2 regions of the Enterobacter hormaechei subsp. xiangfangensis genome follow, and region 1 is predicted to be linked to the other one. Evidence: predicted binding sites of a transcription regulator. Region 1 holds the regulator's gene; the other holds the start of a gene.

Region 1 (5,353 bases):
GGTTATGGCAACCCGGCCACCTTCTACCAGATGCAGGACAACGGCAAGCCGGTGAAAGGCCATGCCTCGCATATGCACTATGAACTGGCGAAGGATCTGGTCATCCTGACCGGTAATGCTTACCTGGAACAGCTGGACAGCAATATCAAAGGCGACAAGATCACTTATCTGGTGAAAGAGCAGAAAATGCAGGCCTCCAGCGAAAAAGGCAAACGCGTCACGACCGTGCTTGTGCCTTCGCAGTTGCAGGACAAGAACAACGGTCAGGCTCCGGCAAAGAAAAAGAGTAACTAATTCGTTATGGCAACTTTAACTGCAAAAAACCTCGCGAAAGCGTATAAGGGCCGCCGCGTCGTCGAAGATGTCAGTCTGACCGTCAACTCCGGCGAAATCGTGGGTTTGCTTGGCCCTAACGGCGCGGGTAAAACTACGACCTTCTACATGGTAGTGGGCATCGTCCCGCGTGACGCCGGCAACATCATTATCGATGATGAAGATATCAGCCTGCTGCCGCTGCATGCCCGCGCGCGTCGTGGCATCGGCTATCTGCCGCAGGAAGCGTCTATCTTCCGCCGCTTAAGCGTGTTCGACAACCTGATGGCCGTGCTCCAGATCCGTGACGATCTGACCAGCGAGCAGCGCACTGACCGTGCGAACGAGCTGATGGAAGAGTTTCATATTGAACACCTTCGCGACAGCCTCGGTCAGGCGCTGTCCGGTGGTGAACGCCGCCGCGTTGAGATTGCGCGCGCGCTGGCAGCAAACCCGAAATTTATCCTGCTGGATGAACCGTTTGCGGGCGTTGACCCCATCTCCGTTATCGATATCAAACGTATCATTGAACACCTGCGCGACAGCGGGCTTGGCGTACTGATCACGGACCACAACGTTCGTGAAACGCTGGCGGTGTGTGAGCGCGCCTACATAGTGAGCCAGGGCCATCTGATTGCCCACGGTACGCCGCAGCAAATCCTCGAGGATGAGCATGTTAAGCGCGTGTACCTTGGGGAAGACTTCAGACTCTGATAGGGTAGAGGTTAAGTCACGCCGAACCGGAGAAAAACGCTCTGAACATGAAGCAAGGTTTGCAATTACGGCTCAGCCAGCAACTGGCCATGACGCCGCAGCTCCAGCAGGCAATCCGTCTGTTGCAGCTGTCCACGTTAGAACTCCAGCAGGAGCTCCAGCAGGCGCTGGACAGCAATCCGCTGCTGGAGCAGACCGATCTTCATGACGAGGTAGACGCCCAGCAGACGCAGGACACAGAAACGCTCGACTCCGTAGATGCACTCGAACAGAAAGAGATGCCGGACGAACTGCCGCTGGATGCCAGCTGGGATGAAATCTACACCGCGGGTACCCCTTCCGGGACGCGTGCAGACTACCAGGACGATGAACTCCCGGTCTACCAGGGCGAAACTACCCAATCGCTTCAGGACTACCTGATGTGGCAGGTGGAGCTGACGCCTTTCTCCGATACCGATCGCGCCATTGCCACCTCGATTGTCGATGCCGTTGACGACACGGGCTATTTGACCGTGACGCTGGACGAGATTCTTGAAAGCATCGGCGATGACGAGATTGAACTGGAAGAGATCGAAGCCGTCCTGAAACGCGTTCAGCGTTTCGACCCGATTGGCGTCGCCGCGAAAGATCTGCGTGACTGCCTTCTGATCCAGCTTTCGCAGTTTGCTAAAGAGACACCGTGGATTGACGAAGCCCGGCTCATCATCAGCGATCATCTGGATCTGCTGGCGAACCACGACTTCCGCACCCTGATGCGCGTCACGCGCCTGAAAGAAGAGGTGCTGAAGGAAGCGGTGAATCTGATCCAGTCACTCGATCCGCGTCCGGGGCAGTCGATTCAGACCAGCGAACCGGAATATGTCATTCCCGATGTGCTGGTGAGAAAACACAATGGCCGCTGGGTCGTTGAACTGAACGCCGACAGCATTCCTCGCCTGCAAATCAACCAGCAATACGCCTCCATGTGCACCAGCGCCCGTAACGACGCTGATAATCAATACATTCGCAGCAACCTTCAGGAAGCACGCTGGTTGATTAAGAGTCTGGAGAGCCGTAATGACACGCTGCTGCGCGTCAGCCGCTGTATTGTCGAACAGCAGCAGGCATTCTTTGAGCAGGGCGAAGAGTTTATGAAACCGATGGTGCTGGCGGACATAGCCCAGGCCGTCGAGATGCATGAATCAACCATTTCCCGCGTGACCACGCAGAAGTATCTGCACAGCCCACGCGGTATTTTTGAGCTTAAGTATTTCTTCTCCAGCCACGTGAACACCGAAGGCGGCGGCGAAGCCTCGTCGACGGCCATTCGCGCACTGGTGAAGAAGTTGATCGCCGCGGAGAACCCCGCGAAGCCACTCAGTGACAGTAAGTTAACCACCATGCTGTCCGATCAGGGTATTATGGTGGCACGTCGTACTGTCGCGAAGTATCGAGAGTCTTTATCCATTCCGCCGTCTAACCAGCGTAAACAACTGGTTTGACACAACCGATAAGGAAGACACTATGCAGCTCAATATCACCGGACATAACGTCGAGATTACTGAGGCTTTACGCGATTTTGTAAACACTAAGTTTGCGAAACTCGAGCAGTATTTCGAGAGGATCAACCAGGTCTATGTTGTGTTGAAAGTGGAGAAAGTGACGCATATCTCGGATGCGACCCTGCACGTCAACGGAGGGGAACTCCATGCCAGTGCGGAAGGGCAAGACATGTACGCGGCTATCGACGGCTTGATTGATAAGCTTGCGAGACAGCTCAATAAACATAAAGATAAACTGAAACAACACTAATTGTCCGGGCAGTTAACGGGTGCAGGACGGCCTGTTGTGAAACACAACAGGCCATTTGTACAGTTAGCGCTTAGGTGAAATTATGATAAACAACGATTCCGCTCTTCAACTGAGCAATGTCCTTAACCAGGATTGTACCCGCAGTGGCGTTCACTGCCAGAGCAAAAAACGTGCGCTGGAAATCATCAGTGAGCTGGCCGCAAAACAGCTGGGTCTGCCGCCGCAGATCGTGTTTGAAGCCATTCTGACTCGTGAAAAAATGGGCAGTACCGGCATCGGCAATGGCATTGCGATCCCGCATGGCAAGCTGGAAGAAGATACGCTGCGTGCCGTGGGGGTGTTTGTGCAACTGGAAACGCCTATCGCTTTTGACGCCATTGATAACCAGCCTGTGGATCTGCTCTTCGCGCTGCTGGTTCCTGCCGATCAGACCAAGACCCACCTGCACACGCTGTCGCTGGTTGCCAAACGTCTGGCGGATAAAACCATTTGTCGTCGACTGCGCTCAGCCCAAAGTGATGAAGAGCTTTATCAAATTATCACTGAAGCAGAAGGCAATCAGGATGAGGCATAATCGGGAAAGGGCCTTCAGAACGGCTGCCCTGAGGAGAAACGGAACATGGTGCTGATGATCGTCAGCGGTCGTTCGGGGTCCGGGAAGTCCGTGGCCCTGCGCGCGCTGGAAGACATGGGATTTTACTGTGTAGATAACCTGCCGGTAGTGTTGTTACCCGATCTGGCGCGGACGCTGGCGGACAGGCAAATCTCTGCCGCCGTCAGTATTGACGTGCGTAACATGCCGGAATCGCCGGAAATCTTCGAGCAGGCAATGAACAGCCTGCCGGAATGCTTCTCGCCTCAGCTCTTGTTCCTGGACGCTGACCGCAACACGCTGATCCGCCGTTACAGCGATACACGTCGTTTGCATCCGCTCTCCAGTAAAAATCTTTCGCTGGAAAGCGCCATCGATAAAGAGAGCGATCTGCTTGAGCCGCTGCGTTCGCGGGCCGACCTGATTGTCGACACCTCTGAAATGTCCGTCCACGAGCTGGCGGAAATGCTGCGTACGCGCTTACTCGGCAAGCGCGAGCGTGAACTGACGATGGTGTTTGAATCCTTCGGCTTTAAGCACGGCATACCTATCGATGCGGATTACGTTTTTGATGTGCGTTTCCTGCCGAACCCGCACTGGGATCCGAAACTGCGTCCGATGACCGGTCTGGATAAGCCGGTGGCGGCGTTCCTCGACCGACACACAGAAGTACACAATTTTATCTACCAGACGCGAAGCTACCTTGAGCTATGGTTACCTATGCTGGAAACAAACAATCGCAGCTACCTGACGGTGGCGATTGGCTGTACCGGCGGTAAACATCGTTCGGTCTACATTGCCGAACAGCTGGCCGATTACTTCCGCTCACGCGGGAAGAACGTTCAGTCCCGTCATCGCACGCTGGAAAAACGCAAAACATGACCGTAAAACAGACCGTCGAAATCACCAATAAGCTGGGCATGCATGCGCGCCCGGCGATGAAGCTGTTTGAGCTGATGCAGGGTTTTGATGCTGAGGTGCTGCTGCGCAACGACGAGGGAACCGAGGCAGAAGCCAATAGCGTGATCGCCCTGCTGATGCTGGATTCTGCCAAAGGCCGCCAGATTGAAGTTGAAGCCACCGGCCCGCAGGAAGAAGAAGCGCTGGCGGCAGTGATTGCCCTGTTTAACGCCGGGTTTGACGAAGACTAACGTTCGCCATGTCGGCGGGTAGCGCTGCGCTTACCCGCCCTACATAAGATTATTTCGCTCCATAAACCCTTCCCCACCCAACTGACGCATCTGGCGCATAATCCACGCCTGGCGGCTTCGCACGTAGCCTGACGGGGTGCTGGCCTTAAAACGCAGCGGGTTCGGCAGCACGGCGGCAAGGAGTGCCGCTTCGGACATAGTCAACCTGCTGGCGGGCTTGCCAAAATAGCGCTGCGATGCCGCTTCGACGCCAAACACGCCGTCACCAAACTCCGCGATATTCAGGTAGACGGTCAAAATGCGTTTTTTGCTCCACACCGTCTCGACCCCCAGCGTCAGCCCGGCCTCCAGCCCTTTTCTTACCCAGCTGCGACCGTCCCATAAGAACAGATTTTTTACCGTCTGCTGAGAAAGCGTTGACGCGCCGCGGACGCGGTTTTCATGACGTTCATTATGATCCAGCGCCTTCTCAATAGCCGCCACGTCAAAACCCCAGTGCTCCGGGAATTTCTGATCTTCTGCCGCAATGACCGCCAGCCCCATCCACGGGGAGATTTCATCCATGCCGACCCAGTCTGAGTGGGCAACATAGCCAAAATCACCCGAGAGCCAGGCGCTAATCTGCCGCTCTGCCATCACGGCGGAGAACGGGACGGGCAGGATGCTGAACAGCGCAATGCCTCCGCCCCAAAAAACGGCCAGGACCAGCACAATACGCAGCAGGATCCGTTTTAACCACCCGCCAGGGGATAATTTACGACTCATTCGGTAAGAACCAGCACTCTGTCCACCA
Region 2 (5,353 bases), 1.6 Mb from region 1:
ATCCCTGTGGAGCACCTCAATTGCAAGCCGCTGACAACCGGATGCTGGATTATTGCGCAAACTGCCCCGACAATCTTCTTTATCTTCGTATAACATTACCCTTCGCTGATTTCCCGCAGGAGAAACAATGGACGAACATGACACTTTCCCACAGCGAGTGTGGCAAATCGTGGCTTCGATTCCGGAAGGCTGTGTCACGACCTATGGGGAAGTCGCCCGGCTGGCGGGTTCTCCGCGCGCGGCGCGTCAGGTTGGAGGCGTGCTGAGAAGGCTACCGGAGGGAAGCACGTTACCGTGGCACCGGGTCGTCAATCGCCATGGCGCCATTTCCCTCACCGGGCCAGACTTGCAGCGCCAGCGTCAGGCATTACTCTCAGAAGGGGTGCAGGTGTCCGGGGCAGGACAGATTGATATGCAGAAGTATCGCTGGGAGTACTGACGCCCTCTCCCGTCAACATGGAGAGGGCGAAGGAAAATTACATCTGTGTTGGGGGTGTAGGCAGAGTCGGCTGATTGGTTTGCGTTGCAACAGGCACTTCAGTTTGCTGCACCGGTACCAGGGTCAGGTCGATTTTGGTGCCGCCTTTGTTGACCGCTTCCTGTACGGTATCGGTGATAAAGACCAGCTTATCGTTGATCGTTACCGCCGCGCTCAGGAGGATACGCGCGTTAGGCTGGACGTCAGACGGGTTGTACGGCAGCACGAAGCTGAACGGCGCCTGTTTACCCTCTGTACGAACTGCACGCTGAGCAAGGACTTTAGACGGTGCATCCGCCAGAGACGCATCGGATAACGTGACCGTTAAAACCGCGTCCGGCGGCAGAGCGACTTTCTGTTTGATCCAGATGGTACCGGACACGTTAGGCTGTCGAATAGCTTGCTGTGAAAGGGTGTTAATCCCGTTTGGGGTCGCCGTTGGTACCGCTACATCGGCACTCTTATCCGCACAGGCGGACAACGCCACCGCCATTGCAACACCGCTTAACATAGGCACGAGTTTCATTGAAGTCTCCTTATCATCAATGCACCGGCGGGATCGATCCCATCCGATGTCGTTTTATTCACATAACGTAAACAAGTGTGGCACAAATCACGGATTTATGCCTAATTTTGCCCAGGTATTAAGATTATTCTACCCATCGGACCACTATCGTTTCTGCGTTATACTCAGCGTATCTTTCGCCACGGCGTTTATTGAGGACCACTATGAGTCAGGCACTGAACAATCTGCTGACATTGCTGAACCTGGAAAAAATAGAAGAAGGGCTTTTTCGCGGACAGAGCGAAGATTTAGGCTTACGCCAGGTTTTTGGCGGCCAGGTCGTGGGGCAAGCGCTGTATGCCGCCAAGGAGACCGTCCCGGCAGACCGTCTGGTGCATTCATTCCACAGCTACTTTTTACGCCCCGGTGACAGCGCTAAACCGATTGTGTACGACGTGGAAGTTCTGCGTGACGGCCAAAGCTTCAGCGCCCGTCGCGTGGCGGCCATCCAGCATGGGAAACCCATTTTCTACATGACCGCCTCCTTCCAGGCGCCAGAGCCGGGCTATGAGCATCAAAAACAGATGCCGTCTGCCCCGTCGCCGGACGATCTGAAATCGGAAACCGAAATAGCCCGCGCACTCGCGCATCTGCTGCCGCCGCAGGTAAAAGAGAAGTTTCTGTGCGATAAACCGCTGGAGATCCGCCCGGTCGAATTTCATAACCCAATGAAGGGGCATACCGCTGAGCCCACCCGCCAGGTGTGGATCCGCGCCAACGGCAGCGTACCGGCAGACTTGCGCGTGCATCAGTATCTGCTGGGTTATGCGTCGGATTTCAACTTCCTGCCGGTTGCGCTACAGCCGCACGGTGTGGGCTTCCTCGAAAAAGGGATGCAGGTAGCCACAATTGATCATTCCATGTGGTTCCACCGTCCATTCGATATGAATGAATGGCTGCTTTACAGCGTGGAAAGTACCTCTGCGTCCAGCGCGCGCGGTTTTGTTCGCGGGGAATTTTACACCCAGGATGGCGTGCTGGTGGCTTCTACCGTGCAGGAAGGTGTGATGCGTAATCGCGGGTGATGTAAAAAGCCCGGTGGCTATGCTTACCGGGCCTGCAAATTACGCTTTTTCAGGCCGGGTAAGGCGAAGCCGCCGCCCGGCAAGGCACTCAAATTATGCGTTATAGGCATTCTCGCCGTGGCTGTTGACGTCCAGGCCTTCGCGCTCCTGCTCTTCCGGCACGCGCAGCCCAACGGTCATATCAGCCAGCTTGTAACCGATAAAGGCCACAACACCCGACCAGACAACGGTGATTGCGATACTTTCCAGCTGTACCAGCACCTGATGCCCCATGGTTACACCTTCTGCGTAACCCACACCGCCCAGAGATTGGGCAGCAAAGATACCGGTCATGATACAGCCGACAATGCCGCACACACCGTGCACGCCGAATACATCACACGGATCGTCAACGCGCAGAACACGTTTCAGTGCGGTAACGCCCCACAGCCCCGCCAGTCCTGCGACGATACCGATCAGCAGCGCACCGCCTACGCCCACGTAACCGCACGCTGGCGTAATACCTACCAGACCGGCAATCGCCCCGGAACAGGCACCCAGCAGCGATGGCTTGCCGCGAACGGCCCACTCGCCAAATACCCATGAGAGGATAGCGCCGGCGGTTGCCACAACGGTATTCACGAAGGCCAGTGCAGCGATTTCGTTAGCGGCGCTGGCTGAACCTGCGTTGAAGCCGAACCAGCCAAAGTAGAGGATGGCGGTGCCGGTAAAGACCATCGGCAGATTGTGCGGCTTGAATGCTTCCTTCCCGAAGCCCACGCGCTTGCCAATCAGGTAGGCGCCTACCAGGCCTGCTACCGCGGCGTTGATGTGCACAACGGTACCACCCGCAAAGTCCAGCGCGCCATGGGAAGCCAACAGACCACCGCCCCAGACCATATGCGCAATCGGGATATAGGAGAGCGTCAGCCAGACCACCACGAAAATCAGTACCGCAGAGAAGCGGATACGCTCAGCCAGCGCGCCCACAATCAGCCCCACGGTGATGCAGGCGAATGAGCCCTGAAACGCGACATGAATATACTGATAGAAGCTGCCCATAACCGCGGTCAGTTCGATATTTTTCAGCATCGCCCAGTTAACGTTGCCGAAGAAGGCGTTGCCCTCCCCGAAGGCCAGCGAGTAACCGTAAACCACCCACAGCACGCACACCAGCGCAAACGTGACGGCAACCTGCGTCAGCATGGAGAGTACGTTCTTGCCGCGGATCAGGCCGCCGTAAAACAGCGCGATCCCCGGAATCGTCATGAACAGCACCAGCGCGGTGCAAATCATCATAAAGGCGTTATCGGCTTTGTCTGCCACAGCAGGTGCGGCCATTGCCAGGCCCGGCAGCAGTGCCAGCGACCCCAGACCTGTTTTCATTGTTGCTTTCTTCATTTTCTCGATCCCTATCACTGTGTGCCAGGAGTTACTTACAACGCCGCTTCGTCAGATTCGCCGGTACGGATGCGAATAACGCGCTGTAGTTCGGCAACGAAAATTTTGCCGTCGCCAATTTTTCCGGTGTAGGCCGCTTTGCTGACGACATCAATCACCTCATCAAGCTGATCGTCGGCAATCGCCACATCAATTTTCACTTTTGGCAGGAAGTTAACGCTGTATTCCGCCCCGCGATAAAGCTCGGCATGACCTTTCTGACGCCCAAAGCCTTTCACTTCGGTGACAGTCAGTCCCTGAATACCCATGGAAGACAGCGCTTCACGCACGTCTTCGAGTTTGAATGGTTTGATTACCACCGTAACCAGCTTCATATATCCCCTCCAGTCAGAATTCGGTAATGGCCGCAGCTAACACGAGAGTGATATTGCAAAGGGTGTGCCAGAAGTGAAAGGTGAGGAGGAAAGCGCCGCGGCGCGCATGCGCCGGGAAAAAGTGAAAAAAAAAACGCACCATGGCAGTGCAGGGTGCGTTTCAGTTTTGCACCAACGGTTAAGTCTGTTAGCGCATTGCCTTGTTATGGTGCATCAGGCGCTGAGTGACTCTTCCTCGCGCACGCTGGCGGCCAGTTCGTCGCCTGCCAGCTGCAACTGATACATCTGCCAGTAGCGTCCTTTTGCCTCAAGCAGCGCTCTGTGCGTACCCCGTTCAACGGCCTGGCCACGGTGCAGAACCAGAATGGTATCGGCATCGACGATCGTTGACAGGCGGTGGGCGATCACCACCAGCGTAGTGTGATCCCGCACGGCAGCCAGCGCCTGCTGGATCGCCTGCTCGGTACCGGAGTCAATGCTTGCGGTCGCTTCATCCAGAATTAACACCTGCGGCGTCTCAATCAGCACGCGCGCCAGCGCCAGAAGTTGCTTTTGCCCGACGGAGAGGTTGTTGCCCTGCTCACCCAGCCGGGTATTGATCCCCTCGCTTAACCCGCGCGCCAGATCCGCCAGCTGTACCGTTTCCAGCACCTCCCATACCTGCTCAGGGGTGAAAGGACGTCCCAGCGTCACGTTGGCATAAAAGGTATCCGCCAGCACCACCGGATCCTGCTGCACCATCGCGACGCCCTTACGCAACGCGTTGTGGCTAAGCGAGGCAAGCGGCCGTCCGTCCAGACGGATCTCCCCCTGCGTCAACGGATAGTAGCCCATCAGCAAACTGGCGAGCGTGCTTTTGCCGCTGCCGGTATGCCCAACCAGGGCGACAAAACCACGCGACGGTACCTCGAGGTTGATATCCTGCAAGACAAGCTGGTCGTCGCGGTAGGCAAACGAGACATGATCAAACGCTATGGATCCACTTTCCAGCGGGCGTTCGTCATCGCCATAGGTCTGACGCGGCCTGTCCATGAGCTCGAATACACGTTCGCCCGCGACCACTGCCTGTTGCAGCATCGACTGCTGCGTGGTGAGTTCAATCAGCGGTTCGTTAAGGCGTCCGAGGTAACTGATAAACGCGTACAGTACCCCCACCTCGATGGTTCCGCGCGTCGTCAGGCCGAACAGCATCAGCAGTCCGCACAGCACCAGCGCCGAGAAGAGGCTCAGCAGCGGACGTAACAGGAAACCGTCCAGGCGTAACGTCTGCATCCGCGCCATATAATGCGAGCGGCTGGCTTCCCCCATTCGCTCACCAAAACGCGCCTGCTGGCGAAACTGCTGAATAACGCTCATGCCGTTGATCACTTCGTTGAAGCCATCATTGATATCTGCAAGGTAAGCGCGCACGCGGCGCACGATCGGCGTGCTGTAGCGCTGGTAAATCACCATCACGATCAGCACCGCCGGGAAAATGGTGATTGCCACCAGCGCCATCCGCCAGTCCAGGCTGAACATCGCCACCAGCATC

What was found. Region 1 encodes sigma-54, which starts transcription at its own class of promoters, with help from an activator protein. Its sites were predicted from a motif close to GTTGGCACANNTTTCGCTNT; they were not measured.
Region 2: glnK (P-II family nitrogen regulator) is a predicted target of sigma-54. The motif match lies at 3,875-3,894, and genes of this name have one in related genera.

What each region holds. Positions count from the first base shown of each region.
Region 1 covers NZ_CP017183.1:4,093,784-4,099,136, forward strand. Annotated here, with positions in the region: gene lptA (lipopolysaccharide ABC transporter substrate-binding protein LptA) at 1-294, shown strand, start outside; gene lptB (LPS export ABC transporter ATP-binding protein) at 301-1,026, shown strand; gene rpoN (RNA polymerase factor sigma-54) at 1,074-2,507, shown strand; gene hpf (ribosome hibernation promoting factor) at 2,530-2,817, shown strand; gene ptsN (PTS IIA-like nitrogen regulatory protein PtsN) at 2,900-3,391, shown strand; gene rapZ (RNase adapter RapZ) at 3,437-4,291, shown strand; gene npr (PTS phosphocarrier protein NPr) at 4,288-4,560, shown strand; gene mtgA (monofunctional biosynthetic peptidoglycan transglycosylase) at 4,600-5,325, opposite strand; gene elbB (isoprenoid biosynthesis glyoxalase ElbB) at 5,322-5,353, opposite strand, start outside.
Region 2 covers NZ_CP017183.1:1,075,058-1,080,410, reverse strand. Annotated here, with positions in the region: gene BFV63_RS05040 (MGMT family protein) at 128-439, shown strand; gene BFV63_RS05035 (YbaY family lipoprotein) at 477-1,004, opposite strand; gene tesB (acyl-CoA thioesterase II) at 1,208-2,068, shown strand; gene amtB (ammonium transporter AmtB) at 2,162-3,448, opposite strand; gene glnK (P-II family nitrogen regulator) at 3,484-3,822, opposite strand; gene BFV63_RS05015 (SmdB family multidrug efflux ABC transporter permease/ATP-binding protein) at 4,036-5,353, opposite strand, start outside.